DNA from 2 places in the Bradyrhizobium sp. JR4.3 genome. Region 2 is predicted to be linked to the other one. Evidence: predicted binding sites of a transcription regulator. Region 2 holds the regulator's gene; the other holds the start of a gene.
What was found. Region 2 encodes LexA, which represses DNA repair genes until DNA is damaged. Its sites were predicted from a motif close to TGTTCNNNNTGTGTTCNG; they were not measured.

Region 1: the regulator LexA is predicted to act here: its motif matches at 1,528-1,545, upstream of ABIB91_RS34550 (ATP-dependent helicase).

The regions. Positions count from the first base shown of each region.
Region 1 covers NZ_JBEPQF010000035.1:23,171-38,308, reverse strand. The annotation lists gene ABIB91_RS34550 (ATP-dependent helicase) at 1-1,363, opposite strand, end outside; gene ABIB91_RS34545 (DUF1328 domain-containing protein) at 1,605-1,778, shown strand; gene ABIB91_RS34540 (thioesterase family protein) at 1,901-2,407, opposite strand; gene ABIB91_RS34535 (FAD-binding oxidoreductase) at 2,495-3,919, shown strand; gene ABIB91_RS34530 (Spy/CpxP family protein refolding chaperone) at 4,020-5,339, shown strand; gene ABIB91_RS34525 (hypothetical protein) at 5,458-5,820, shown strand; gene ABIB91_RS34520 (SulP family inorganic anion transporter) at 6,023-7,690, opposite strand; gene ABIB91_RS34515 (caspase family protein) at 7,877-9,364, opposite strand; gene ABIB91_RS34510 (hypothetical protein) at 9,363-9,809, shown strand; gene ABIB91_RS34505 (TRAP transporter substrate-binding protein) at 9,791-10,822, shown strand; gene ABIB91_RS34500 (TRAP transporter large permease) at 10,830-12,707, shown strand; gene ABIB91_RS34495 (NAD(P)-dependent oxidoreductase) at 12,720-13,697, shown strand; gene ABIB91_RS34490 (ABC transporter substrate-binding protein) at 13,704-14,870, opposite strand.
Region 2 covers NZ_JBEPQF010000031.1:44,965-60,102, forward strand. The annotation lists gene ABIB91_RS33100 (amidase) at 1-915, shown strand, start outside; gene ABIB91_RS33105 (MFS transporter) at 912-2,168, shown strand; gene ABIB91_RS33110 (Flp family type IVb pilin) at 2,149-2,268, opposite strand; gene ABIB91_RS33115 (bifunctional diguanylate cyclase/phosphodiesterase) at 2,458-5,190, shown strand; gene ABIB91_RS33120 (TetR/AcrR family transcriptional regulator) at 5,363-5,923, shown strand; gene ABIB91_RS33125 (DMT family transporter) at 5,993-6,853, shown strand; gene ABIB91_RS33130 (hypothetical protein) at 6,899-7,030, shown strand; gene ABIB91_RS33135 (S41 family peptidase) at 7,106-8,443, opposite strand; gene ABIB91_RS33140 (alpha-hydroxy acid oxidase) at 8,750-9,883, shown strand; gene ABIB91_RS33145 (HAD family hydrolase) at 9,892-10,524, shown strand; gene ABIB91_RS33150 (hypothetical protein) at 10,693-10,884, shown strand; gene ABIB91_RS33155 (molybdopterin molybdotransferase MoeA) at 11,143-12,354, shown strand; gene lexA (transcriptional repressor LexA) at 12,531-13,232, shown strand; gene ABIB91_RS33165 (hypothetical protein) at 13,685-14,119, shown strand; partial or broken gene ABIB91_RS33170 (ComEC/Rec2 family competence protein) at 14,259-15,138, opposite strand, start outside.

The sequences.
Region 1 (15,138 bases), on a different contig from region 2:
AGCGGTCCTCGAACTCGCGCATCTGGTAGGAGGCGCGAACGAGAATCGCGATCTCGTTGAGCTTGTCGCCCTGGCGCTGGATCTGCTCGATCTCCTCGCCGATGCCGCGGGCTTCCTCTTCCGAATCCCACGAGCCCGTCACCGTGACCTTCTCGCCGTCATGGTCCTCGGTGCGCAGCGTCTTGCCGAGCCGGCCCTCGTTGTGGGCGATCAGGTGCGAGGCGGCGGCGAGGATGTGGCCGGTCGAGCGGTAGTTGCGCTCGAGGCGGATGACCTTGGCGCCGGGAAAATCATGGTCGAAGCGCAGGATGTTGTCGACCTCCGCGCCGCGCCAGCCATAGATCGACTGATCGTCATCGCCGACGCAGCAGATGTTCTTGACGTGGGGGGCAGCGAGTTCCGTCATTCCGGGGCGATGCGTAGCATCGAACTCCGGTGCGCGATCGCGCACCTGAGAATCTCGAACGGCAGACTCATCTCCGGATTCCGGGTTCGGCTCTTCGAGCCGCCCCGGAATGACAGTGGGCGAGGTTGGCTTCGTCGGTGCCTGCGACAATAGCCGCAGCCACAGATACTGCGCGACGTTGGTGTCTTGATACTCATCGACCAGGATGAATTTGAAGCGCTGCTGATACTGCCGCAGGATATCCGGATGCTCGCGGAAGATGCGGATGTCCTCGAGCAGCAGATCGCCGAAATCGGCGGCGTTCAAAATCTTCAACCGCTCCTGGTAGCTCGCATAGAGCTTGCCGCCCTTGCCGTTGGCGAACACGGCGGCTTCGCCCGACGGCACCTGCGACGGTGTCAGGCCGCGGTTCTTCCAGCCGTCGATCAGGCCGGCGAGCATGCGCGCGGGCCAGCGCTTGTCGTCGATGTGGTCGGCTTGCAGCAGCTGCTTCAAGAGCCGCACCTGATCGTCGACGTCGAGCACGGTGAAGTTCGACTTGAGCTGCGCCAGTTCGGCGTGGGTGCGCAGGATGCGTCCGCCGATGGAGTGGAAGGTGCCGAGCCACGGCATCCCTTCCACCGCATGGCCGAGCATCTGGCCGAGCCGATGCTTCATCTCGCGCGCGGCCTTGTTGGTGAAGGTCACCGACAGGATTTCGGAGGGGCGGGCGCGGCCCTGGCTCAGGATATGGGCGATGCGCGTGGTCAGCACGCGGGTCTTGCCGGTGCCGGCGCCGGCCAGCACCAGAACCGGGCCGTCCAGCGTCTCCACCGCCTCGCGCTGCTCCGGATTGAGCCCGGACAGGTATTGCGGGCCCACCGAGGCGCGCGCACGCGCGGCGATGCCGCCGGCTGCGGGCTGGTGGTCGGGGACGCTCTGGGACGTGATCTTGCTCGGCTCGGTCATGCGAATCATTTGCCCCACGTTGGCACCGCGGGGTGGTGAAAGGGGAGCCTTCTTAACAGGGATTGGTCCCTATATGGGGCCGCGGACGGGGGTTTTCCACGTGCGCGGAAAGCCAATTTGTTCCTGCGGGTCAGGCGAATTTCCGGCCCCAGCGGCCCGGAACCATTGTTCCGAGTTGGCGATTGGTTCTGCAAGTGAGGCGCGTCAGCCGCGCCGATCGCAGACAGACATCGAAACAGAGGTTCGGATCATGCTTAGCTGGGTTGTGACGTTTCTGGTTATCGCCTTGATCGCCGGTATCCTGGGCTTTGGCGGCCTCGCCGGCGCGTCGATCGAAATCGCCAAGATCATCTTCTTCATCGCGGTCGTGCTGTTCCTGGTCTCGGCCGTTGTCGGTCTGGCACGGGGTCGTAACAGGGTTTAGCCATGTGATCCTCATGGTGAGGAGCGCGGAACGCGCGTCTCGAACCATGAAGGCCCGGCTGTGGCCTTGCATCCTTCGAGACGCCCGCTTTGCGGGCTCCTCAGGATGAGGAGGTTAGACCCTTACCGCTTCGAGGGCATCGCCACGTTCCGGCCGATGCCCTCGGGCCGCGGCATGGCGCTATGAGCCTTGACCACCGCCGCAATGCGCTCGCGAATGTCTGGCGGAAACGCCGCCACCTTTCGTGAGCCCATGTCGATGTGCAGCGACATGTTTTCGGAGGTTGCCGACAACCAGCCTTCGGTCGCGTGCCGCAGCTCCTGGAAGGTGTGAAGCCGCTTGTCATCGGCTTCCAGCAGCCAGACCGAGACCTGCACGGGATCACCGAGGTGGATTTCGCGCAAATACCGCACATGGCATTCCGCGGTGAAGGTCGAGCCGCCGCGCTCCTTCATGTAGCCCGGCCCGACCCCAAGCGTCAGCCACATCTGGTCGATCGCGCGGTCGAACATCACGTTGTAATAGGCCATGTTGAGGTGGCCGTTGTAGTCGATCCATTGCGGCTCGATCTGCATGATCAAGGCGCGGAACGGCGCGCCCTCGATCGTTGTGGCAGCAGTCTCCGGCATGTGTCCTTCCCCAGCTATGCGTCCGGTCGCTTGACTTGACCGGTGAGATGTCCTTTGCCACGGTTCGTCTCGTCGGGAGGAACGTCCGTGGGTACGACCATCACCAATAATCCGCCGCGGCCGGCGCCGAAAGCCCTCGCGAACGCGCTGGAGCAGCTTGCCGCGCAGTTCGGCAACCGCCTCATCACCTCGCAGGCCGTCCGCGAGCAGCACGGCCACACCACCACCTGGCTCGTGAACCAGCCGCCGGACGGCGTGGTGATGGCGCAGGAGACCGCCGACATCCAGGACGTGGTGCGGATCTGCGCGACAAACGGCGTGCCCGTCATCGCCTTCGGCACCGGCACCTCGCTCGAGGGCCAGGTCAACGCACCCGCCGGCGGAATCTGCATCGACCTGCGCGACATGAACAAGGTGCTCGCGGTGCATGCCGAGGACCTCGACTGCGTGATCCAGCCCGGCGTCACCCGCAAGGCGCTCAACGAGCATCTGCGCGACCAGGGCCTGTTCTTCCCGATCGACCCCGGCGCGGACGCGTCCCTCGGCGGCATGGCCTCGACCCGCGCCTCCGGCACCAACGCGGTGCGCTACGGCACGATGCGCGACAGTGTGCTGGCGCTGAAAGTGGTCCGCGGCGACGGCGAGATCATCACGACCGGCACGCGTGCGAAGAAATCATCCGCCGGCTACGACCTGACGCATCTGTTCGTCGGCGCCGAGGGCACGCTCGGCATCATCTCCGAACTGACCATCCGCCTGCGCGGCATCCCCGATACGATCGCGGCCGGCGCGGTGTCGTTCGAGACCGTGGACGGGGCGTGTCAGGCCGTGATCCTAGCGATCCAGACCGGCATTCCCGTGGCGCGCATCGAGCTGCTCAACGCCGCGCAGGTGCGGGCCTGCAACGCCTATTCGAAGTTGACCCTGCCGGAAACGCCGCTGCTGCTGATGGAATTCCACGGCAGCGAGATCGAGGTCGGCGAACAGTCCAAGGCCTTCGGCGAGATCGCAAAAGACTGCGGCGGCGGCGACTTCTCCTGGACCACCAAGCCGGAGGATCGCACAAAACTGTGGCAGGCGCGGCACGACGCCTATTGGTCGGTGAAGGCGCTGCGGCCGGGCGACAGCATCGGTGTGGTCGCGACCGACGTCTGCGTGCCGATCTCGCGGCTTGCCGAATGCGTTGGCGAGACCGAGGAAGATCTCAAGCGTCTCAACCTGTTGTCGCCGATCGTCGGCCATGTCGGCGACGGCAATTTCCACTGCTCGCTGGTCTGCGACACCAACGATGCCGACGAGATGGCCCGCGGCGAGGAGTTCATGCATCGGCTGGTCGAGCGCGCGCAGGCGATGGACGGCACCTGCACCGGCGAGCACGGCATCGGCCAGGGCAAGCAGAAATATCTCAAGGCGGAGCTCGGCCCCGAGGCGATCGACGCGATGCGGGCGCTGAAAAAGGCGCTCGATCCGCAAAACATCTTCAACCCCGGCAAGATCGTTCCGGAGGCGTAGAGTCTGGGCAGCTAACGACCGGGAACTTTCGGCAGTCCTGCCGGTTCCAATTCCCGCCAGTTCCGACGCCTTATGGCCGGGTTCTGCGCGGGAGGGTACAATGGTGCGACCGGTCATTCGAATTGCCGCGGTGGCATTTGCGTGCATGCTGGCGGGAGCGGTACTGGCGAAAGGCGGCCATGGCGGCGGCCATGGCGGTGGGCACGGGGGCGGGCATGGCGGTGGGCACGGGGGTGGCCATCATGGCGGCGGTCATTTCGGCGGTCACGGTTTCGGGCACGCGCATGGCGGCGGCGGGCATCATGGCGGGACGCGGTTCGCAGCCGGAGCCCGACATGGTTCCTCGAACTTCGGTCAGATCCGCAATGCGGGTATCCGTCCCGCGCATTTTCGCAATGCCCTGAACGCGCACTCCAGCGCGTTTCGCAATGGCCGGCTGATCAGCAATCCGGCGGCGCGGGCCCAGATCGCAGCTGCGGCCGCCCTTGCCGGCTGGCATGGCGCAAGCAGCGGTTGGTGGCAACATGCCGGGGGCGGCTATGGCTGGGTCGGGCCGCTGTTCTGGCCGTTCGCCTACAACGACCTCTACGACTACGCGATCTGGGGCGACGGTCTCGGCTTCTGGGGCTACGGCTATCCCGACATCTATGCCGGCATGTTCGGCCCCTATGGCTATGATCGCCTCTCGGCCTATCTGCCGCAACGACCGCAGGGACGACGGCAAGCGCGAGGCGTTGCGCTCGATCAGCTTTGCGGCAGCGACCGTCGCGAAATCGTCGGTCTGCCGATCGACCAGATCGTCGCGGCGGTGCAGCCGACCGAGGCGCAAGGCGCAAGCCTCGACGAACTCGGCAATGTCTCGATCCAGGCAGCAGAGCTCATCCGCGCGGCCTGTCCAACGCAAGTCGCGGCGACGGCGCCCGGTCGGTTGGCGGCGATGCAGCAGCGCATCGAGGCGATGGAGAAGGCCGTCGAGCTGGTGCAACCGGCGCTCGACAAATTCTATGGGGCCCTCACCGACGAGCAGAAGGCCCGTTTCAATGCGTTGGCCGAGGATCAGCGCCGGACAGCGGCTTCCCGCGACGCCAGCGCATCGCTGGTTCAGAATTGCGGTGCGCCTGTTGGGCTCGATTGGCCAGCCGGCGAGATCGGCGCGCGGCTCCATCCCAGTGAGACTCAGCGTGCTGCTCTGCAAGTGCTTCAGGATACCAGCGCCAGGGTCAAAGATTCGCTCAAGGACGCGTGCCAGCCCAGCGACGTGATGACACCACCGGCGCGCATGGCCGCGGTTCACAAGCGGCTCGAAATGATGCTGGACGGCGTGAAATCAGTGCGGGCCGCGCTCGAGGATTTCTATGGCACCTTGAGCGACGAGCAGAAGGCGCAGTTCGAGGCGATCGGGCCGCGTCGGACGTCCTGAGCGCGTCGCAAAAAGCCGTGGCGGAAAACCGCCTCGCCGATCGCACTGCGGTTCTCTATGGTGGGTGGCGCTGAAGCAGAAACAATGCGGTGGCCGGAAGACCACGGGTGGCGGGGTGATGGAGTGGTTCGCAAGGAAGAAGGCGGGCGACGTCTGGGATGAGACGGTCGAAGGACCGCTCGGCGACATCGAGGCCGCCGAGCGCATCCGTGCGATCTGTGACGCTGCTGCGGCCAGCGCGGCAGGCAGCGCGCGCAACGACAAGCGCGACAGCGCGCGCTACGAGCGCGCGGCGAAAGTCGCGATGGAAATCGCGATGAAGATCTCAGATGGACTGATGCGCGACGACGCAGTGCACCGCATCGTCGATCTCTGCATGAAGGCAAACGACCTCAAGACGGCGCAGATCCTGTTTCGCGCGATCCATGCCAGCTGGATCCGCGAAACGGTCCAGAGCGATCACCCGATATTGGCGCAGTGAAGGCGGTGCGCTCCCTCCCCCGCTTGCGGGGGAGGGTCGGGGAGAGGGTGTCTCCGCAACGGGACAATCCCCAAGAGGACAAAGCCCTCACCCGGCGCGCGGGACGATGCTTCGCATCGCCCGGGACGCGCCGACCTCTCCCGCAGGCGGGCGAGGTGCACCGAGACCGCGGCACGCCGGTTCGACTCAAAACCCGCTGACTCTATTTCGCCAACTTCCGCACGGCCTCGTCCACACTGTGGAAGACGTTCTCCCGGGGCAGCGCCTCGAACAGCCTGAACCGCTCGAACGCGGCCTGCGCGCGTACCGATTCCAGCCGGGCCAGCGCGACCGTGACACCCTGTTCGCTGCACGCCCTGAAAACGTCGAGCAGGATCTGCGCGGCGGTGAAGTCGATCTCGACCATGCCGCTCGCCTCCAGCACCAGCAGTTGCGGCGGCGTCGCGCCGAGCACCCTGGACACGTCGCTGCGAAAGCCGGGCGCATTGAGGAACGACAGCGGCGCCTGCAACCCGATCACGGCGACGCCGTCGATGCGCTCGCCGGTGATGTGCGGGTGCGCCGGCCACCAGATCGTGGTGCCCGGCACGCGCTCGAACTCGACCAGCCGCGCGCGCGTCGTGCTCCAGATGCCGTGCAGCAGCGACAGCACGATGCCGAGGAACGCACCCTGCTGGATCGGCAGCACGATGATCAGCGCGGCGGTGGCGGCGATCAGAAGGAATTCGCTCGGGGATTGGTGATAGATCGTGACGATCTGCTTCACGCGGATGATGCGCAGCGCGACGAACAGCAGGATGCCGCCGAGGGCTGCGTCCGGAACGTGCTGCAGCAATCCCGTTCCAAACGCGAGCAGCGCCAGCACGATCGCAGCGGCGGCGAGACCCGCGAGCTGCGATTGTCCGCCGGTCTCGGCGACAATGCCCGTCCGCGGCGGGCTGGCATTGACCGGAAACGCGCCGAACAGGCCCGACAGCACGCTGCCGGCGCCCGCGCCGAGAAAATCGCGATCGACATCGGCCGGCTTGTCGGGATCGGACGGGAACGAGCGCGTCGTCGCCGCAGTCTGCACCATCACCACGACCGTGATGACAAAGGCGAGCGGCACGAGGCGGACCCATTGCTCCGCTGCAAGCTCGGGGAAGGTCGGCCGCGGCAGCATCCCCGGCACGAGGCCTACGACATTGACGCCCTTGCTCTCGAGGCCGAGTGCGATCGTGGCCAGCGTCGCGGCGACGAGCCCGATCAGCGCGCCCGGAATTTTTGCGCTGACCTTCTCGGAGACGAAGACCACTGCCAGCACACCGAAACCGATGCACAACGTGAACGGATTGGTGCGGCCGAGCTCGCTTGCGAGCACGCCGATGCGATCGAGCGTCGGCCCGCCCGGCGAGTCCAGACCCAGCACGCCCGGCAATTGCGACACGATGATGTGGACGGAGATGCCGGCGAGGAAGCCGACCATGACGGGCACGGACAAGAGATTGGCGATGCCGCCGAGGCGGAAGGCGCCGCCGGCCAGCATCATCGCGCCGACCATCAGCGCCAGCGCGATCGCGAGCCCCTGATACTCAGGCGAGCCGGTGGCGGCCAGCGCCGCCAGTCCGCCGGCGAAGATCGGCGTGATCGTGGAATCGGCGCCGCAGGACAGGAAGCGGTTGCCGCCGAGCATCGCAAAGCCGAGCGAGCCCGCCATAAAGGCGAAGAAGCCGATCTGCGGCGCGAAGCCGCCGAGCCGCGCCGTGGCCATCTGCTCGGGAATCGCGATCGCCGCGAGCGTCAGCCCCGCCATCAGGTCGCCCGGGAGGGAATAGGACGCGAGTGAGCGAAACAGCGGCCAAGCTGGCTTGGCGTGAGCGTCGTGCGGCATCGATGTGGAGTCCCCGGAAAGCCCTGGCGTTAGTCGGTTAGACTACAGCATTTCCGTATCGGGAAGCAGAAGACGCAGTTTATCTCCATCCGTCGTCATTGCGAGCCACCGGGTCCGCGCGAAGCGCGGCCCCGGTGGCTCGCAATGACGGAGGACAGATCTGTCCTCCGTATCTCGCGAGTGGCCTCAGTACCGGCCGCGGTCGTTGTGATAGTCGCCGCCGCGGCCGCCGCCCATACCCATGCCGATCCCGACACCAATTCCGATGCCTTGCATGATGGCGCCGGGCGGCGGGCCGCGATCCGGTGGCGGCGCGCGCTCGTAGATCACTTCATCAGGCGGCGGTCGGCGCGGCCTGGGTGGCGTGTCGACCACCTTGCGCTTCGGCGGCGTGTCGTCGACGCGCTTCTTGATCACAGGCGCGATTGTCGGGTTGATCGGCGTTGCCGGTGTCGAAGGTGTCGAGCAGGGGCAGGTCGGGGCCATTGCGACGGCGACCGGGGCAGGAGCGGCCGCGACCGCGGCAGGCAAGACGTAGTTGCGGTTCTGCACGCGAAGCAGCAGCCTGCGTGCGGTCGCAGCGAGGTCGCTGTTGTCCCAGTTCGCCAGATAAGCCTCGAACGAGGCGCGGGTGTTGATCGCGGTGGCGCGCTCCCACGCCAGCATCTGGCGCCGGCGCTCCACAATCGTGCGCAGCCGCGGCGTACGGGTATCCTGCGCATACAACTCGATATAGGCCTGATACGCCGGCACGGTGTCGTCGGTGATCACCATCTCGTAGGCGACCATGGCCGGCTTGCCCTGCAAATCCTTGCGCCAATCCTCGAGGCTGCGCGTGCCGCTCGCAAGTGCCATGGAGGATGCGCCAGGAAGCGCAGTCTGACTGCCGCTGCTGTCGCCGCCGAAAAACTTGAAGTCGGTCGTCAGCGACGAGCTTTCCCAGGGGATCTGGCGTCCGTCGGTCGATTGCGCCACGGCGACGCGAATGCGCTTGAACACTTCCTCGATCGGCAGATTGGGCTGCTTGGCGACGGTCAGCGCCGCGGTGGTGTAGGGGCTGTCGATGCCGCTGCCGTCCTCGGCTTCGGAGCCCGGCGAGGTCGAATAGGAAATGAAGGAGCCCGGCGCGCCGGCCTTGGTGTCGACGATTGCGAGCCCGTGTCCGGCGCCGCTGAGCGCCGGGAACGGATTGTTGCGGCAGGCATCGAGCATGAAGATTCGGGCTCGTGTCGGCAGCGCGCCGAGCGTGTTGAGCAAATCGTTGAGCCGCACACCCTGCAGCGGAATGTCCGCTTCGCGCTTGGGGTCGAGATCGACGGGAACGAGATAGTTCTCGCCGTCGATCTGGAGGCCGTGGCCGGCATAGAACACCAGCGCGACGGTGTCGGCGCCGCTGGCGCTGACCTTGCCGGCGAAATCCGAGATCGCCTGACGCATATCGTTCTGCGCCAGATTGGATGCCGTGGTGACGGTGAAGCCGGCATTGCCGAGCAGCTCCGTCATGCCCTTGGCATCGTTGGCTGCGTTGGGCAGTTCCGGCACGGTGCGATAGGCCGATTGACCGATCACGAGTGCGAGCCGCGCTTCGGCCGCCGCCTCCGTGGGCGTCGTCAATTGCGTGAGCGCGAGAAGACCGGATGCAAGAAACAAATTGCGAAGAACTGGACGGCGCATGGTGTCACCTCCATCGGCAATGCGCACGATGATGTCACCTTTTCTAGGTGGCCGCCATGCGTCTGTCTGTGCACTGGATCACGTTGAGCTGCGGCAAAATGGGGCAGAAGGTCTGCCGGAGCTGGTGCAGCATCGTTCTGGCGGCATCCATGTGAATTGCGCATTGATCCATGCGCCAATTGGATCGATGCCCAATGCTACGCGAAAGCATCTTCTCGCGCATCGGCCCCATGCCGATCTGATCGAGAATCCCGCAAAAACATGGCTGTTTCGCCGCGCGCTGATGCCGGCGATCTTCGCGATCCGCCGCTTTGCAGCGGTCGGCCACAAGTCTTGCCTGCACCGCCGCTTTGGCCATACAGTCCGCGAAACGGGCTGCGGCAACGACCGTGGCGCGAAAAATAATAATTGGGGAGAGACCGCACCATGTCCATCGTGCCCGTGAACCGTCGCGCGTTCATCAAGTCGTCGACGGGACTTGCCGCCGGCCTCGTGTTCTCCCCCGCACTCATCGGCCGCGCCGAAGCCGCGACGCTGAAGCTGAAATGCTCCTCCTCGCTGCCGAACGATCCCAAATTCGCCAACGGCCGTGTCTATTACGACAATCTCGTGAAGAACCTGAAGGCGAACGGCCTCGGTGAGCAGGTCGAGGTTGCGTTCTTTCCCGACAACCAACTGGGTCAGGAAATCGACGTTATCAACTCGGTGAAGCTCGGCGTCATCGACCTCATGGTGTCGGGCTCGTCGATCTCGGCCAATCTGGTGCCGCTGGTCGGCACCTACGACCTCGGCTTTCTGTTCTCGAGTTTCCCGCAGCAGACCAAGGCGTTCGACGCCGGCGCGGCCAAGCCGATCGAGGACGCGCTGCTCAAGGGCAGCAACATCCGCATCATCGCCTGGGCCTATAATTTCGGCTCGCGCAGCGTACTTGCGAGGAAGCCGGTGAAGACGCCGGAAGATCTCGCCGGTCTCAAGATCCGCACCCTGCCAAATCCCGTCATCACGGAATGCCTGCGCCTGATGGGGGCCGCCGCGACGCCGCTGGCGTTCGGCGAAATCTACACGGCATTGCAGGCCGGCGTGCTGGACGGGCTGGAGCACGATCCGCCGACCATCCTGGCCAGCAAGTTCTTCGAAACGGCGAAATTCTATTCACTGACGCAGCACAATTTCTCGCCGCTCGCGATCTATTTCAGCGACACGACCTACAATCGCATGGATCCGAAGCTGCGCGACGGTTTCCTCGATGCCGCGAAGAAGGCTGCGGCGGACACGCGGACCCATGGGCTCGCGGTCGAGAAGGAGGCGCTGTCGGCCTTGACCGAAAAGGGCGTGACGGTGGCCGAATGCGACCGCGAGGCGTTCAAGAAGCGCGTCGCGCCGCAAATCGAGAACTTCATCAAGGCGCGGCCGGAATCCAAGGCCGTCATCGACATCATTCGCGCCACGCAGGCCTGACGTGGCAATGACAGCTGCCGTACCTCTCTCGGGCGACCGCCACGGGAGCATCGCCCTGCTGCTTCGCCTCAGCGACGCGATCGCGGCCATTTTGCTGGCCGCGGACCTCGTCGTCGTCTGCGGTTCCGTGCTGCTGCGCTTCTGCTTCAACGCGCCGGTGGAGTGGTCCGACGACGTCGCGCGCGGCCTGATGGTCGGCTCGGCCTTCTTCGGCGCGGCGAGTGCGCTCGCGCGCGGCGAGAATGTCGGCGTCTCCTTCTTCCGCGATTTGGCGCCGGCACGGCTGCGCGCGCTGGTCGACGCCGCGAGTGCGCTGCTCGTGGTGCTGATTTCGGGTTACGTCGCCTACAATTCCATCAAGCTGGGCTCGCTGACGGCGGGGCAGACCACCGGATCCGGCTTGCCGCTGGAGCTGACCTTCTACCCGATGGGCCTCGGCGCGCTGTTCATGACGGTGTTCGCGATCGACCAGCTCTGCGCCAGGCCGCTTCCCGATATCGTCAGAGGCCTCGTCGCGGTTGCCATCGTGACCGGCCTCTATCTCGCGTGGGATTATCTGTCGCCCGCCACGGTGCCATCGGCGGGCACGCTGATGCTGATCGGCTTCTTCGCGACGTTGGTCGGTGGGTTGCCGATCGGCTTTGCGCTGGCGCTGGCCGCGCTGATCTTCATCTGGGTCGAGGGCGCGCTGCCCGGCGTCATCTTCGCACAGCAGATGGCGCGCGGCATCGATAATTTCGTGCTGCTCGCGATTCCGTTCTTCATCCTTGTCGGCTACCTCATGGAAGCCAACGGCATGTCGGTGCGGCTGATCGAGCTGTTGCAGCGCGGAGTCGGGCGCATGCGCGGCGGCCTCAACGTCGTGATGGTAGCCTCGATGGTGCTGTTCTCCGGCATCTCCGGCTCGAAGATGGCCGATGTCGCCGCGGTCGGCTCCGTGCTGATTCCGGCGGCGCGCCGCTCCAAGCAGAACCCGGGCGGTGCCGTGGCGCTGCTCGCAGCCTCCGCGGTGATGGCGGAGACCATTCCGCCCTGCATCAATTTGATCATCCTGGGCTTCGTCGCGAACCTGTCGATCGGCGGCCTGTTCGTCGCAGGGCTGTTGCCGGCGGCGCTGATGGCGCTCGCGTTGATCGCCGTCTCCATCATCTTCGGCAAGACGCCGACTGAGGCTCCAACTGAGACTCCGGCTGATGCCGAGGACATCGCGCCGCAGATGCCGGTGTCGGGCCTGTGGAGTGGCGCGATCGCCTCGTTCGGCCTGATCTTCATGATCTTCTTCGGCTTCAAGAGCGGCTTTGCCACCGCGACCGAGATATCCGCCTTCGCGGTGGCCTATGCGCTCGTCGTCGGCAGCGTGGTGTTCCGCGAGCTCAGCTTCACATCGGCTGCGCACAGCTTCGTCCAGGGGGCAACGCGCGCGGGGCTCGTGCTGTTCATCGTCGCGGCGGCGCAATCGCTGGCGTTCACGCTGACCTTGCAGCAGGTGCCGCATGCGGTCGGCGATTTCATGCTGGGACTGTCCAAGACCTCGGGCACCTGGCTGTTCATCCTGCTCGCAATCGCCGTGCTGATCGTGATGGGCTCGGTGCTCGAGGGCGCGGCCGCGCTGATCATCTTCGGGCCGCTGCTGCTGCCGGTGGCCGTGCAGCTCGGGATCGATCCCCTGCATTTCGGCGTCGTGCTCGTGATCGCGATGGGCATCGGCCTGTTCGCGCCGCCGCTCGGGCTCGGGCTCTACGGCGCTTGCCTGATCGGCAACGTGCCGATCGAGCAGACGGTGAAGCCGATCATGGGCTATCTCGGCCTATTGTTCCTTTGCCTGCTCGTGATCGCGTTCGTGCCATGGCTCAGCACGGCATTGCCGCGCGCGTTCGGCTACTGAAGGAGTCTTGCCGTGAAAGTCCTGCTGGCCCACACGCCGGAGATGCGCCGCAATTACTACGGCGATCGCAGCCTGAACGGTTTGCGCGCGGCCGCCGAGGTGGTGCTGCACGAGAGCGATGAGACGCTGGTCTCAGCCAGCCTCGTGCGCGCTGCGCAAGATGTCGACATCATCGTGGCCGATCGGATGACCGAGGGACGCGGCGAGATCTTTGCGCAGTTGCCGCGCCTGCGCGCCTTCGTCCGCTGCGCCGTCGACATTCGCAACGTCGATGTCGAGGCCGCGTCGAACGCCGGCGTGCTCGTGACCCGCGCCGGGCCCGGCTTCGTGCAAGCCGTTGCCGAGCTCGCGGTTGGCTTCATGGTCGATCTCTCCCGCGGCGTGTCCCGAGCGACGGCCGATTATCACGCCGGTCGCAGGCCGGAAGCCCGGATGGGCCGTCAGCTCGCCGGCAGCAAGATCGGCATTATCGGCTATGGCAGCATCGGGCGTTACCTCGCCGACATCGCCAAGGTGATGCGCATGGAGGTGCTGGTCGCAGATCCGTTTGCGACCGTGAGCGACAGCGCCATCCGGCAGGTCGGCCTCGACGAGCTCCTCGCCGCGTCCGACTATGTCGTCTGCCTTGCCATCGCCAACGAGCAGACCGAAAACCTGATCGGCGAGGCGGCGCTGGCGCGCATGCAGAAGCATGCGGTCTTCGTCAATCTCTCCCGCGGCAATCTCGTCGACGAAGCGGCGCTGGCGAAGGCGCTGCTTGAAGATCGTATCGCGGGTGCCGCGATGGATGTCGGCCGCGCGCCTGACCAGATGCCAAATCCGGAGCTTGCGAAGTATCCCAACGTCATCGCCACGCCGCATGTCGGCGGCCTGACGCCGCAGGCGATCGAATATCAGTCGCTGGAAACCGTGCGCCAGGTCGAGGCGATCGTCAAAGGCGAGGCCCCACAAGGCGCCGTCAACGCCGAGCGCTGGACGCGGCGGCCGTGATCCGCTCTACAGCCGGTCCACGGCTTTGAACGTCCCGTCCTTCTGGATCACCGTTAAAAACACCTTTGGTGGCGCGTCGATCATGCGCATGCCGACGGTGACGGTGCTGCCGCTGATGTCGAAGCGGCCGACATCGTTGATCGCGCGCAGCAGGCTCGCGCGGGTCGGTTGCGGTCCGGCCTGTTCCAGCGCCGCGGCCGCGAGACGGCCGGCGATGTAGCCTTCGAGCGACACGAAATTCGGCGTCAGCGTCGGGTCGAACGCGGTTTGCGCGGCCTGATAGTCGGCGACGAGCTTGAGCGAGCGGTCCCAGGGAAACGGCACGACCTGCGTGACGACGACGCCTTCGCCCTCGGGGCCGAGCTCCCGGGCGAGCGCAACGGCGCCGACGAAAGAGATGTTGACGAAGGTCGGATTGGCGCCGCTGCGGTGCGCGAGCTTGATGAACTCGGCGCAGGGACCGTAGGTCCCGACCATGACGATCGCCTCGGGTTCGACGCGCTTGATCGTGCGCCAGGCCGAAGCGACGGCGCGGGTGTTGCGCTCGAAGCTGCCTTCGGCGGCGAGCTCGAGGCCGCGCCTGGCAAGCGCGCGCTTCACGCCGGAAAGACCGTCGCGCCCGAAGGAATCGTCCTGGTAGAAAATGGCGATGCGGGTGAAATGGCGATCCTCCGTGAGGTGCTTGACCCATGCCTCGGCCTCGGCGCCATAGCTCGCACGGATGTTGACCACGTTGGCGAGCTCGAGGTCGCGTAAGAACTCGGCACCGCTGAACGGACCGATGAAGGGCACGTTCCTGGCGCTGGTGATCGGTATCGTCGCCACCGCGGTCGGTGTGCCCACCGCACCGATCAGCGCAAACACCTTGTCGTCCTCGATCAGCTGCAGCGTCTGCGCTACCGAGCGGTCGGGGTCGTAGCCGTCGTCGCGGCTGATGAGCTGGAGCTTGCGGCCGTGGACGCCGCCCTTGGCGTTGATTTCGGTGAAGGCTGCGACGATGCCCTGCCGCATCCGCTGTCCGAGTGCGGAGGAGGGACCCTCGAGTGCTGCGGCCTGGCCGAACAGGATCGCATCCTCGCTGACGCCGATCTCGTCGGCTTTCGCCGGCAGCATGATTGCTGCCAGCAGGACGACGGTCATGACGATGGACGTCGCAGATCGAGATCGATACATCAGGAAAAGTCTTGCCGGTGCGGTGAGTAGCTTCGGGAAAGCTATCGCCGCAGGATGAATCGGCGATGTATCGATGGCTCCGTACTACTCCGGGGAAAACCGGCAACTTGCTTCGACAACGTCCGCATCACCCTGCACTTCATTAACTAAGCCGGCTAATGCAGAAAAGCCGGGTTCCGAAATTGTGCAGTTCTTAACCGCGGTCCTGTTCCGATAATGGCTCCGGCGGTTCAACCAGAGGTTCGGTTGACCGGGAGAGGGGACGGCG
Region 2 (15,138 bases):
TTCGGCTCGCTTGGCTCCGACACCGGTGGCTCGATCCGCTGGCCCTGCGCCGCCAACGGCCTGACCGGGCTGAAGCCGAGCTGGGGCCGCGTCAGCCGCCACGGCACGTTCGAGCTGGCCGCGACGCTCGACCATATCGGACCGATCGGCCGCAGCGCGGTCGATGCCGGCGTACTGCTTGGGGTCATCGCCGGACACGACCCCAACGACCCGACGTCGCTGCTCAATCCGGTGCCTGACTATCTTGCCGCGGCCGCACGGGACGTGCGGGGCCTGCGGATCGGTGTCGACGCTGCCTGGAACGGCGAGGACGTGGACGTTGCGACACAGCACGTGTTGGCGGATGCCATCGATGCTTTCCGTGCGCTTGGCGCCCACACCGTCAACGTCAGATTTCCCGACGTAGAACAGGCGATCGCCGACTGGACCCCTAACTGTGCGGTGGAAGCTGCGGTCGCGCACGAGGCGACCCATCCTGTCCGCAAGAATGAGTATGGCCCAATCCTCGGCTCGCTGCTCGAGGCTGGTCGCGCGCTCTCCGGTCTCGACTATCAGAAGATCCTGCTGCGGCGGCTGGCACTGCGCGGCCAGGTGACCGCACTGTTCGAGACCATCGACCTGCTGCTGATCCCGGTCCACCCTTTCGCGCCGTTGACGCTGGCCATGATCCAGACGCTCGGCGAGCAGCCGGATCTGATCGCGAAGTTGCAGCGCTACACCTGCCCGTTCGACATGACCGGTCATCCCACGATCACGCTACCAGGTGGTGCATCGGCGGACGGACTGCCGATCGCGTTCCAGCTTGTCGCAGCCCATCTCGACGAGGCCACGCTGGTTCGCGCCGGCGCTGCGTTCCAGCGTGTCACGTCCTGGCATCGTCGCCATCCTTCCCTCACCTCGCGGAGGCAGCATTGACCATTCCATTCAATCCCGTAGGTCGAAGCATTTTCCACGGCTGGTTCATCGTCGCGGCGGCATTTGCCGTGATGTTCGTCGGCTTTGGTTCTGTGTACACATTCAGCGCATTTCTGGAGCCGCTCCAGCGCGATTTCGGCGCCTCCCGTGGTTCAATCTCGCTGGTGTTCTCGATTGCGGGCTTTCTGTACTTCGCTCTCGGACTCGTCAGCGGTACCCTCGCCGACCGGCTCGGTTCGCGTCCGCTGGCCGTAGCGGGTATGGTCCTGATGGCGGTTGGACTTGCGGCCGCGAGCGCGGCACGTTCCCTCGTGGAGGTCTATCTCGCCTACGGGCTCGGTGTCGGCCTCGGCGTCGGCTGCGCCTATGTTCCGGCAATCGGCGCGGTGCAACGCTGGTTCGTCAAGCGCCGCGGCTTTGCCTCTGGGCTCGCGGTGAGTGGCATCGGGCTCGGCACGCTGGCAATGCCGCCGCTCGCCTCCTTGCTGATCGCATCGATGGGCTGGCGCGGCGCCTATCTGGTGCTGGGCGCGATTGCGCTGGTGCTGGGCGGTGGGATGTCGATGCTCATCGAGAACGATCCGAAGGACCGCGGCCTCCGGCCCGACGGCGATCCGCCTTGCGACGCGGCGGACACGGCCAACGCCGGCGGCGCCTCGGTGCGCGAGGCCGTCCGGTCGACGCGTTTCGTCGCCCTTTACGCATCGTGTCTGGTCTGCTCGTTCGGCGCCTTCGTTCCATTCGTTCATCTCGTGCCTTACGCGCGCGACCACGGTGTCGCGGCGTCCTCTGCCGTGCTGCTGCTGGGCGTGATCGGGGCCGGCAGCACCGCTGGTCGCTTCTTTCTCGGCGCGATCGCCGACCGGATGGGCCGCGATCGCTCTCTGATCATGGTCATGATCGGAATGGCGTTCGCGATGGCGATCTGGGCCATTGCCGCTGATGTCCGGACCCTCGCCGCCTTTGCCTTCATTTACGGCGTGTTCTACGGCGGCTGGGTCGCGGTGCTGCCCGCCGTGGTCATGGACTATTTTGGCGGACGCAACGTCAGCGGAATCATCGGCATTCTCTACACCAGCGTGGCGTTCGGGACATTGGTTGGTCCGAGTGCGGCCGGCTTCGCCTACGACCTCAATCACAGCTATACTTTGCCGATCCTGATCAGCGCCGCCGCGAACATCGTCGCGGCACTGATCGTGTTGGCGATACTGGCGCGCAGCGAAACCCGGCCGATCAGCGCAACGACGCGCTGATCGCCCCGAATCTTGAATCGAGCTTGCTGCCCAGGCCGTTCACCACGGCGATGATCGCAAGCGCGATGCCGGCGGCGATCAGGCGATGGTCGGCAGAAATTGTCCGGCCGCGCGGAAGCTTCCGACAATGCTGCACGTCTCGCGTCCCGCATATTGATTGCTTTTGCGAGCGTCCGTTCACGGCGCATTAACCCAGCTTGCTAACTTCGCCTCCACTCCGTTCCTGTAAACCGACGGATGTTCCCGGGGCCAAGAACTGACCCTGACGTGTGCACGACAACGATCGATCATGATGACGGGATTCGGCAGTCGCCTTTTTGACCAGGCCTTCGTGCGCAGCGGACCGATCCGCTGGCTGGTGGTGGGCGGCACGCTGCTGATCGCTGCGATCGCGGTCGGCGCGACCCTGATGGCGCAGAACTTCCGCGAACGTGCGCTGCGCAGCTCCGGCCGCGAGCTGGAAAACACCGTGCTGATGCTGGCCCATCATTTCGACCAGCAATTGCAGGATTTCGCAGTCATTCAGAAGGATTTTGTCGACTACGTCCGCGCGAGCGGCATCACCAGTGCGGCGGACTATCGCAAGCGCCTCGCCGGCCAGGACCTCCACCGGATGCTGCGCTCGAAGATCGATGCACTACCCCGCATAGGCGGCCTCAATGTCATCGATGCCGAAGGCAATTTGATCAATTCGTCGACGGCATGGCCGGCCCCGAACGTGAACGTTGCCGATCGCGCCTATTTTCGCACCTTCCGGTACGATCCCGATGCTCCCGACGTCCTGATCGAGCCACTCTACAGTCGCATCTCCGGCGCCTGGACCATCCTGATCGTGCGCAAGGTCGTCGGACCGAACGGCGAATTCTTGGGTGCGGTCGGACGCGGCATCGAGCCGGCAAATTTCGAAAAGTTCTTCGAGTCCGCCGTGCTCGGCGAAAGCACGACGATCTCGATGCTGCACCGGGACGGCACGATGCTCGCCCGTTATCCCCATTCCAGCGAATTGATGGGGCGGAATTTCAAGAACGGTCCGTTCGCGCATCAAAGGGTTTTCGGGCTCGACCATTTTGCCGGCCGCTTCATGAGCCCCGTCGACGGCGAGGACCGGCTGATTTCCTCACACGCCCTGCCTCACTTCCCGATCCTGATGATGGCCACCACGACGCGCGCGACGGCCCTGACGGACTGGCGCGAGCAGATCGGCATCCTGATCTCGGTCGCCGCCTCTTCCGCGCTCGCCATCGCGGGCGTGCTGATCGCGATCATACGCAAGCTCCTGGAGCAGCATCGTCTTTCGCGGGAACGGCTGACGCTGGAAAAGCAGCGTCTCGACCGCGCCGTCAACAACATGACCCAGGGCCTGCTGCTGTTCGACGCATCGCAGCAGCTCGTGATCTGCAATCAGCGCTACATCGAGATGTACGGGCTGTCGTCCGAAATCGTGAGACCCGGCTGCAGCTTCCACGATATCATTGCGCACCGCAGAGCCACCGGCTCGTTCACCGGCGATGTGGACCAGTATGTCGCACGGGTCCTGCGCGACGTCCACGTGCGCAATTCCATGGTAGTCGAGACCTCCGACGGTCGCTCGATCCAGATCGTCAACGAACCGCTCACGGACGGCGGCTGGGTCGCGACGCATGAGGACATCACGGAGCGCCGGCGTATCGAGGAGCGCATCACCCATCTCGCTCACTACGACGCGCTGACCGACCTGCCCAACCGCACCATGTTCCACGAGCATCTACGTCAGGAACTCGATCTCGTCGCCGGGGGCGAACAACTCGCGGTGCACTACATCGATATCGACGAGTTCAAGGGCGTCAACGACGCGCTCGGGCATCTCATCGGCGACGAGCTCCTGAAGTCAGTCGCGCAGAGCCTCCACCGGTGTGCGGGTCCGACAGACTTCGTGGCGCGCCTCGGCGGCGACGAATTTGCCATCATCCAGAGCGCGGTGACATCGCTGGATCAGGTCAACGAGTTCGTCGCGCGGGTGTTTGAGGCCATCCGCGCGCCGTTCGACTGCATGGGACATCATCTTGCCACCGACGCCAGCATCGGCATCGCGCTGGCGCCGCAACATGGAACGGCGCTGGACCAGATCCTGAAGAACGCGGATATGGCGATGTACGCCGCTAAAGCCGCCGGGCGCCGCACTTATCGCTTTTTCGAGCCTGAGATGGACGCCAAGATCCACGAGCGGCGGCAGCTCGAGATCGACCTGCGCCACGCCATCGCCCAAGGCGGGCTCGAAGGCGGCCTCGAGGTGTATTACCAGCCTTGCCTCAGCCTGAAGGACGACCGCATCACCGGCTGCGAGGCGCTGGTGCGCTGGCGCCATCCCGAACGCGGCATGGTCTCGCCGGCCGAGTTCATCCCGATCGCCGAGGACACCGGCCTGATCAACGAGATCGGCGAATGGGTGCTCGCGACCGCCTGCCGAGACGCGGCGAACTGGCCCGACGACGTCCGCCTCGCCGTCAACGTCTCGCCGGTGCAGTTCAAGAGCGGCACGCTGGCGCTGAAGATCATGGCAGCGCTTGCCGCCTCCAATTTGCCGGCAAGCCGGCTCGAGCTTGAGATCACCGAGGCGGTGCTGATCCGCGACGACGACACCGCGCTTGCGATCCTGCATCAACTCCGCGCCATCGGCGTCCGCATCGCGCTCGACGATTTCGGCACCGGTTACTCCTCGCTGAGCTATCTGCACCGCTTCCCGTTCGACAAGATCAAGATCGACCGCTGCTTCGTCAACGACATCGCCGGCCCGGACGGCTCCGCCAGCATCGTGCAGGCGGTCGTCAATCTCGCGGCTGCCCGCCGCATGACCACCACGGCCGAGGGTGTCGAGACCGAGGAGCAGCAGCGGTTGCTGCGCGCGCTCGGCTGCTCCGAGATGCAGGGCTATCTGTTCAGCCCCGCAAAACCCGCCGCCAAAGTGCTGGAGCTGTTCGCAGCTCATCGCAGCCGTCTCGCCCAGCGCGGCGGCAACGAAGGCCGCCGCCGGGAGGCAAGCTAGGGCCTGGACTCACACACGCGCAATTGTCGGCTCGGGAGGCCAAGCAGAAACATCGGCGGACGGCCAAACGGCGGTGGCGCCCCTAGAAATTAAAGACCATTCGGTCTATATATCGGCAATGCCCCGCCAAACCCCTGTGCAGTTGCCCCGTGGCCGTCCCCGAAGTTTCGACATGGAATCCGCCGTCGAACGCGCGATGGATGTGTTCTGGTCCCGCGGCTATCACGCCACGGCGCTACCGGACCTTCTTCGTGCGACGAAGCTCTCGCGGGGCAGCCTCTACGCCGCTTTCGGCGACAAGCACTCGCTGTTCCTGCTTGCGCTTGATCGCTACATTGCCATTGCCTTGACACGGATGGATATCGAACTCGACCCCCGCAGGGAGCCGATCGACGGCCTAAGGGCCTACCTTGCCGGCTATGTTGACCGCAACAGCGGTGCCAATGGTCGGCGCGGATGCCTGTTGGTAGCCACAGCCATGGAACTGGCTGGCCGTGATGCCGAAATTGATCGTCGCATCGGGAGCTTTTTCAAAGCTATGGAGGCTCGGGTGGCTGGTGCACTTTCCCGTGCGAAGGCAGCGGGCAAGTTGGCCGATGGTGTCGAGCCTTCGAGTGCCGCCCGAATTCTCGTCTGTTTCGTCGAGGGCCTGCGGGTGGTCGGTAAAACGGCACCGACACGGGTCATTTCGCAAGCCACCGTTGACGCTTTTCTCGACCGCTTCATCAGGTAGACAACCATGGACGTTTCCGCTGCTCGCACGCCTATATCTAGACCGAACGGTCTTGAAAAGAACGATACCATGTCCGGCTTTCAGATCGTCTGCGCGGTGGTTGTCCCCTTGCTCTGGGGTTATCAATTCGTGGCCATCAAAGTGGGCGTTATGGAGTTTCCACCCCTCTTCTTCCTCGCGCTGCGCTTCCTGGCCATCGCGCTGCTGCTTGTTCCCTTTGTCAAAAGGCCCGCACGTCAACAGTTTGGCCCGATCGCAGCGATTTCGTTTTTCCTTGGCGGACTGAACTTCGGGCTCTTCTATGTTGGCCTCGGCCTCGGCTCCGGAAGCATGTCGGCCGTCGCAATTCAACTCGCCACGCCCTTCACCGTCCTGCTGGCCTGGCCGCTGCTCGCGGAGCGGCCGTCTCTCACCACGTCCGCTGGAGTGGTGCTTGCATTTGTCGGCGTGGTCGTGCTGGCAGCGGGGCCCGGCCCGTCCGCAAACGCGCTTCCACTGCTGCTCGTGGTCGGGGCAGCCTTCGCATTCGCGGTGTCCAATGTCCTGACGAAACGCTACGGCCCTTTTGATCCCCTGATGTTGATGGGATGGTCCTCGCTGTTCACGGTGCCGCAGGTCATGTTGATGTCGCTGCTCCTTGAACATGGACAACTCGCGAGCCTCGTCACTGCAGATGGACGTGGTTGGCTGGCACTCGCCTATACGATTTTCATCGGGGGAATTGTCGGATTTGGCCTGTGGTTCTGGCTGATCGGGCGTTGCTCCATGGGTCGCGTCGCGCCCTTCGGTTTGCTGCTTCCGGTGTTCGCCTTGATGTCGAGCGTGTTGTTTCTTGGCGAACGCATGACCCCAATGTTGATGATCGGCGGGCTGCTCGCGATCTCCGGCGTCGCTGTCACTCAGCTAAGACCGAGCGCTCGACCAATTTGAACTTGGAAGTCGCGTCGTTGGCAGATTCTCAGCACGCGGCCGACCTTGTTAACGCAGCCGCTGGAGCTGCGGGTCCATCCCCGCGACGAAGTGCTGCTCGAGCGCGACCGCGCCCTGCGCTGGGCCGAGCGCGATGGCTGCTACGAGGCCACCCTTGCGGCCATGAATCCCAGCTGAGACGGCGTCCAAAACGAAATCGCCCGGGAGCGGTCAACCACGCCCGGGCGATCGATCTCTGGAACTGGCGAGGGCCTAGTTCGGCACCGCAGCCTTCGGCGCCGGCTTGGCGGCCACCGCATTCGCGGTTTGGCCGTGCAGGAAGTCGTAGGCCGTATGCAGGGCCTTGTCGTCTTTCGCTTCCGGCGGGACATAGGACTGCGACCCGGTCTGCTCGGTGCCGTCGGCTGCCTGGAGATGACCGCGCATCTGGGACTCCGCCATGGTGTCCATCCGGCCCTTCAGCTCGGCCGGCACGTCCTGGAGGATCTCGATGTCGGGCGCGATGCCCTGGGCCTGGATCGAGCGGCCCGAGGGCGTGTAGTAGCGCGCCGTGGTCAGCGCCAGCGCGCCGTTGCCGGTGCCGAGCGGAATGATGGTCTGCACCGAGCCCTTGCCGAACGAGCGCGTGCCGATCAGCGTGGCGCGCTTGTGGTCATGCAGCGCGCCGGCCACGATCTCCGAGGCCGAGGCCGAGCCGCCATTGACGAGAACCACCAGCGGCTTGCCCTTGGTGAGGTCGCCTCCATGCGCCGTGAAGCGCTGGGTCTCTTCCGGATTGCGGCCGCGGGTCGAGACGACCTCGCCACGCTGCAGGAACGCGCTCGACACCGACACAGCCTGATCGAGCAGTCCGCCCGGATTGTTGCGCAGGTCCATCACGTAACCCACCAGCTTCTCCGGCGGAACGTCCTTGGAGATCGATGCGATCGCCTTCTTCAGGCCATCGGTGGTCTGCTCGTTGAACGAGGTGACGCGGATATAACCGATGTCGCCGTTCTCGACGTGGAAGCGCACCGGGCGCACATGGATGATCTCGCGCTTGATCGCGACGTCGAGCGGGGCGTCGGCGCCCTTGCGCACGATCGTGAGCTTGGTCTGGGTCTCGACCGGCCCCTTCATCTTGTTGACGGCCTGCTCGAGCGTCATGCCCTGCACGGCATCACCGTCGATCTTGCTGATGAGGTCGCCCGACATGATGCCGGCCTTGGAGGCCGGCGTGTCGTCGATCGGCGAGACGACCTTGACGAGACCGTCCTCCATCGTGACCTCGATGCCGAGCCCGCCGAACTCGCCGGAGGTGGTCTCCTGCATCTCGGTCCAGGCCTTGTCGTTCATGTAGCGCGAGTGCGGATCGAGCGAGGTCACCATGCCGGTGATCGCGCCTTCGATCAGCTTGGCATTGTCAGGCTTCTCGACGTAGCTCGCCTTCACCCGCTCGAACACTTCGCCGAACAAATTGAGCTTGGAATAGGCGTCATCCGCGCTCGCTGCCGCCCGTGCCGCCCATACGCCGCCGTGCGGACTGGCTACCAGAAGGGTCAGACACGCTCCGGTGAGCGCGCCCAGTGGAAACAGCAGGGTTTTCCGCATGGATAGGCTGGCCTTTTTGCTTCGCGGTTCGGTGGGGCTGGGGAGCCGCCATGCAAATGGCGATCCAGCCTGCTTCTCACAATACCATTCTGGTTTCTTCAAGGCCGGGATGCCACGCCGGCGGGTACACCGTAAAAATCCCTTCGTCCGGACCTAAACTTTCGGCAACGTTGCAGGACCCGGTTGGTGCGCAGCGGGGGTCGGCCGGCCGGCCCACGCCTCGCTGCCATGCCATTTTAGGATGGTTTTGGCGCCCCGGACGGGTTAGGCGATGACGGAAGGCTTCAAATTCTCGGGAGGATAACAATGAACGAAGCACCCCGCATCCAACCGGAAAGGAACGTCGAGCTCGGCGCCAGCACCGAGCCGTTCCAGAATCTGCATGAATTCGTCCGGAAAGCCCGCGCCAACCTCAACCAGAATGCTTGGGATTATATCGTCGGCGCGGCCGAGACCGAGACCACGATGCGTCGCAACCGCATGGCACTGGACGAGATCGCCTTTCGCCCGCGCGTGCTGCGCGATGTCCGCAAGGTCACCGGCTCGGTCGAGCAGTTCGGCCGCAAGATGCGCCTGCCGGTGGTACTCGCCCCCGTCGGCGCGCTTGAGATCTTCGATCCGGATGGTGCGGCGAGCGTGGCACGCGCCTGCGGCACTTTCGGTGCGGCGCACATGCTCAGTTCCGTGTCCGAGCCCGGCCTCGAGAAGACCGCCGAAGCTGCGCCCGACGCGCTGCGCCTCTACCAGCTCTATGTGCGCGGCGACGACGCCTTCGTTGCCGACGTCGTCAGCCGGGCCGAGAAGAACGCCTACGCCGCCTTCTGCCTGACCGTCGACACCGCTCACTACAGCCGTCGCGAACGTGACATCGCCAAGCGCTACGTTCGCGAGAGCCGCCTGCGCGCCACCGGCGGCGATTACCAGAAGGGTCTGGAGTGGCGGACGGTGAAGATGATCAAGGACAAGTTCAAGATCCCGCTGATCCTCAAGGGCATCGCGACGCCAGAGGACGCGCTGATCGCGATCGATCACGGCGTCGAATGGATCTACGTCTCCAACCATGGCGGCCGTCAGCTCGATCACGGTCGCGGCGCCATGCATGTGCTGCCCGAGATCGTCGATGCCGTGAACGGCCGCGCCAAAATCATGGTCGATGGCGGCGTCTGTCGCGGCACCGACATCGTCAAGGCGATCGCGGCGGGTGCCGACCTCGTCGGCATCGGCCGGCTACAATGCTGGGCGCTGGCGGCGGCCGGCGAATCCGGCGTGGCGCGCATGCTGGAGCTGCTCGAGGACGAAGTGCTGCGCTGCCTCGGCCTCTTGGGTGCGACGTCGTTCGCCGAGCTCGACAAATCCTGCCTGCACCAGGCGACCGCAACCAACGCGCCGAGTGTGTTCAGCGCGTTTCCGCTGTTCGACCACGAGCCATATCGATACTGAGTGAAAGGATGCAGGTGACATCGCTCTCTCCCGGCAGCGCGGATGCGCTCCTGTTCGATCTCGGCCGCGTGGTGCTCGATATCGATTTCTCCAAGGCAATCGCCTGCTGGGCGGGACATGCCGGCTGCAAGCCCGAAGCCATCGTCGCGCGCTATGTGCGGGACAGCGAAGCCTATCGGTTGCACGAGATGGGGAAGATCAGCGATGAGGATTATTTCGCCTCATTGCGAGCCTCGCTCGGAATCGGCATTTCGGACGCGCAGTTCCTGGAAGGCTGGAACGCGATCTTCGCCGGCGAAATGCCTGACATCGCCGAGCTGCTACCGCGGGCAGCGAAGCAGATGCCGCTCTACGCTTTCTCCAACACCAACCGGCCGCACGTGGACCATTTCTCGAGGGAATATGCCGACCTCCTCGGCCATTTCCGCGAGCTGTATTTGTCGTCCAGCATCGGCTTGCGCAAACCGGATGCGGAGGCCTTCGACCACGTCGTTGCGGCGATCGGCGTGCCCGCCGGGCGCATCGTGTTCTTCGATGATCTTGCTGAAAACATCGAGGGAGCGCGGGCGCGCGGCTTGACGGCGGTGCATGTGACCTCGCCGCGTGACGTCGGGAACGCATTGAAGGCATTGGGCATTTGACGAGGAGTCGGTGTCGCGAAACCCACGGCGGCACCGCCCCACGGGACCAATTTTGAGAAATTGAGGAACCCGATCACTTTGTGCATTTTTGTACAGAGTTCCGGGAACGGAATACCGCCTTCCGGACTCTTAGAGTCCGTTGGGACTTCTACGGACGGATGCATCATCGTGCTGGGCAAAACCTACCTCACCAAGCAGGCCTCTCTTCTTCTTGAATTCGCCAGGACAACTTCAGATTCGGACCTTTCCGCCAAGCTTGTGAGCAAGGCCGCCGACCTGAAATCCCAGGCCGATCCGCTGCCCGACAAAGACCAGGGAGCCAAGGCGCCCGACGTAACTCCCGGGCAGGCAGGGAGCTGATCGATGCAGGCCAGGGCGCTCGTCGTTCTCGCCTTGCCGTGATTTTCCTTGCCGTGATTTTCGTCGCTTCCATGACCACTCTCCTGCCGATTTGTCAGGTTCTTCGGATCATGCCGCGACGCGCTTGATCCTGCCTTCCGGAACAATGTGAAGCGGCGGGATGACTGTGCCCGCTCAGCCGTTTTTGCCTCTGCGCCCGCGCTCGGCTAGAAGACGTGCGGAACATTCGCCCGAACGTGCCGAGCAGGAGTTTTCGCCGTGGCCTTGATGCCGGTTTCCGACGCGCTTGCCGCGGTGCTGGCGGGTGCAGAGCCGCTGCCGGAAGAAATGATCTCCCTCGACGAGGCCTACCATCGCGTGCTCGCGCGTGACGTCGCGGCGCGGCGCACGCAGCCGCCGCAGGCGATGTCGGCGATGGACGGCTACGCGGTGCGCGCGGCCGATGCCGCGACGATCGATTCGGAGCTGACCGTCATCGGCGAAGTCGCGGCGGGCCGACCGTTCGCCGGGACGATCGGCGCCGGCGAGGCCGTACGGATCTTCACCGGCGCGGTCGTTCCCGGTGGCGCGGACGCCGTCGTGATCCAGGAGGACACGGTCGCCGCCGGCCAGCGGATCACGATCAAGGAAGCCGCGATCGCCGGACGGCACATCCGCCCCGCCGGCGTCGATTTCCGCGAGGGCGACGTGCTCCTGCGCAAGGGAAGTCGTCTCACCGAGCGCGACCTCGCGCTCGCCGCCGGAATGAATTATCCGCACCTTGCCGTTTTCAGGCGTCCGAAGGTCGCGATTCTCGCCACCGGCGACGAGCTGGTGATGCCGGGCACCACGCCCGGCCACGGCCAGATCGTCTATTCCAACGGTTACGCCCTGCACGCGCTCGCCCGCAGCGAGGGCGCCGAGACCATCGACCTCGGTATTGCCGCCGACACGCTGGAGGCGACCACCGCGGGCATCCGCCGCGCCCGTGAGAGCGGCGCCGACATCCTGATCACGACCGGCGGCGCATCAGTCGGCGACCACGATCTGGTCCAGCAGGCACTGAGGGACGAAGGCATCGCGATGGCGTTCTGGAAGATCGCGATGCGGCCAGGCAAGCCGATGATGCATGGGCGCCTCGGCGCAATGGGTGTGATCGGCCTGCCGGGCAATCCCGTATCGTCCTACGTGTGCGCTTTCCTGTTCATGGTGCCGCTGATTCGCGCCCTGTCGGGCCGTTCAGTGATTCACCATCGCCGCGAACGCGCCGTGCTCGGCCGCGGCGTCGGCGCCAACGACCAGCGCGAGGACTATCTGCGCGCGCATCTGGAGGAGCGTGACGATGGCACACGCGTCGTTCTTCCCGTCAACCATCAGGACTCTTCGCTGCTTGCGAATCTCGCTGCAGCACAGGTACTTCTCGTGCGCGCACCATTCGCGCCGAAGGCCGAAGCCGGCACAGCTTGCGAAGTGTTGCGGCTCCCCGTCTGAGCACCCCCGCAACGCGCGTTCCGCGGAGTTTGCTCTGTTCACGGTAAATTAAGCAGTTGCGGAACATGTATCGAACATATAGTGTCCGTTCATGATTTGTTTCGAGCATGTAGCGGCTTATTGCCGAATTCTGCGTCTCGGAATCGGACGACATCAACCGGGGGACTTTGGTCGAGATGTTAACGCGCAAACAATACGAGCTTCTGCGGTTCATCAGTGAACGTCTGAAGGAAAGCGGCGTGCCGCCCTCCTTCGACGAGATGAAGGATGCGCTCGATCTGCGCTCGAAGTCGGGCATCCATCGCCTGATCACGGCGCTCGAGGAGCGTGGCTTCATCCGACGCCTGCCCAACCGCGCCCGTGCGATTGAAGTCATCAAGCTGCCGGAGCTCCAGGCAGCCGCCGGCAGCCGCCGCGGCTTCACCCCGAGCGTCATCGAGGGCAATCTCGGCAAGGTGCGTGCGGGCTCCAGCCTGCCCGCGGACGAGGGCGAACGCCCCGTGGCGGTACCGGTGATGGGCCGCATCGCGGCCGGCACGCCGATCGAGGCGTTGCAGACACGCAGCCACACCATCAGCGTACCGCCCGACATGCTCGGCTCGGGCGAACATTACGCGCTGGAAGTGCGCGGTGATTCCATGGTTGATGCCGGCATCCTTGACGGCGACATGGCGCTGATTCAGCGCAACGAGAGCGCCGATACCGGCGACATCGTGGTGGCGCTGATCGACGACGAGGAAGCGACGCTGAAGCGCTTCCGCCGTCGCGGCGCCTCGATCGCGCTCGAGCCCGCCAACGCTGCATATGAGGTCCGCATCCTGCCGCCCAATCGGGTGAAGATTCAGGGCAAGCTGATCGGGCTTTACCGGAAGTACTGATACCGGACGTACTTGATACCTGGAGAAGTTGGCGCCTCGCGCGCTTCCGATCGGCATCGCCGGTCAGAGATTGGAGCGGATCATCGTCCGCTCCGGCTGGATAGTCTTTCTGGTTCTGCACAGACTATCCGGCCCCTCCTCCGGCGCTGGCTCCTCGCGACGCCCACGAAGCAGCACCGAAACAGCACCGCTTCGCGGCTCGGGTGTGCGAGGAAACAGCGACCAGCGATCGAGGTCGTTGCACCAGCCGGCAAGATTCGCGCATGCGCCTCCCGAATGCATCGCAACTCGCTTTGTTCCTATTGAATTCGGGAAAGATAATGTGATCGCGGCTTGCGGAAACCAGCCGCAGATTTGCCCACAACCGAGCAGAGCTTTCGTGCTTCAACTCTGATAGAGGCCTGCGCCTCGATAAGAGACGCGGGTTGCTATCCCAGCATGAGGAGCACCCGATGTGTGACTACAGCCTGCATGCCGTCGCGTCGCGCCCCGCCGAAGTCGGCGAGACGATCGTCTCGACAAATTTCCGCGGCACCTCGACGCGCGGCTTCGCCTCCGCAGCCGATCCGTCTGTTGCCGTCTGCCTGCTGCCGGGAACGGAGCTCGCCTTCGCAGACGACGTCCGCTACGACAATCGCTGGATCTGGACGCGGACCATCAATTCCCGCGTGGGCAAGTTCGGCAAGATCGATCCGCACGTTCCCGACCGCCATCATGACGCGATCGAATTCCCCGACGGCAAATTTGTGCTGGTGACGCAGCTCGTCGAAGGCCAGCGCGCGACCGTGCTGCAACTGCCTGTGACCCAGTCGGTCATCGAGCGCGAGCACAAGGCGCAGATCATCGCCGACAGGCAGCCGACCGTCACGCACCTGCCGATCGGCTGAAACAGCCGCCCTCCGGCTACGAGGTCGGAGGTCAGGATTGAATTGCCATCGCCGGCGCCGTGGCCGGCGAGATGGTGTGGTTTGCGCCAGCGAATCCGAGCGGACGCACCGACCCGCTGCGTTGCTCCGCACCATCAGATCAATCGTCGGCCTGCAAGTCGGTCTCCGCCGGCGTTGCGTCCTTGATGCGGGGCGCGGTCGCCTTCGGCGCAAGGCTGCCGTCGAAATCACCCTCGCCGGCGCCGGCCGGCAACCAGGGGCGGCTCGTGCCTCTCGCCCTCACCGCCTGAACCACAAATCCGTCACCACGCTGCGTCAGCGCCAGTGCGCTCTGGCTGGCGAGCCGCTGCCGATCGACCACCATCGCCGCGCAATCGGGCGGCGCGGGACGCGTCGTCACCACCAGCGCGGCCCGACTGCAATCGTCGGCGAGAGCGTCGACCCGCAGTGCCAGCGCGACCAGCCTCCCGTCGATCAGTGGCGTCACGCAGCCGGATTCGTCACAGGACACGCCATCAGCCAGCGAGGCTCTGCCGGCATCGCGCGGATCGGCGTCGGCAGCGAGCCATTCCTTGAGCAGAAAGCTGTCCTTGCTGGTCCTGATCAGGTGCAGATATCCGTCCTTGCCCCGCACCGCGACGCTCGCGCCATCCCCGGCGATCAGGATGTCGGGCTGCCGCGCCGACAGTCCCCAGAGGATCGCTGCCAGCAGCACCAGGGCGCCGGACCAGCGCAGCGGCGTCCGCAACAAGCCCAGCACGATGATTCCCAGGCTCGCCGCGATCAGCGGCCCGATCCCGAACGCCGCGATGCGGCCGACGGCACCCGGCAATGCTGCGACCCAGCGCGAGACCGCGACCATCCAGTCGATGCCGATCCCCATCAGCCACCAGAACACGCTGTCCAGCCCGAACGGTGCAGCAAGCAGCCCCAACAGCCCCGCCGGCATCACCAGCGCCGAGACCACCGGCATCGCGCCGAGATTGGCGAGCACGCCGAACGGCGTGACACGGTGGAAG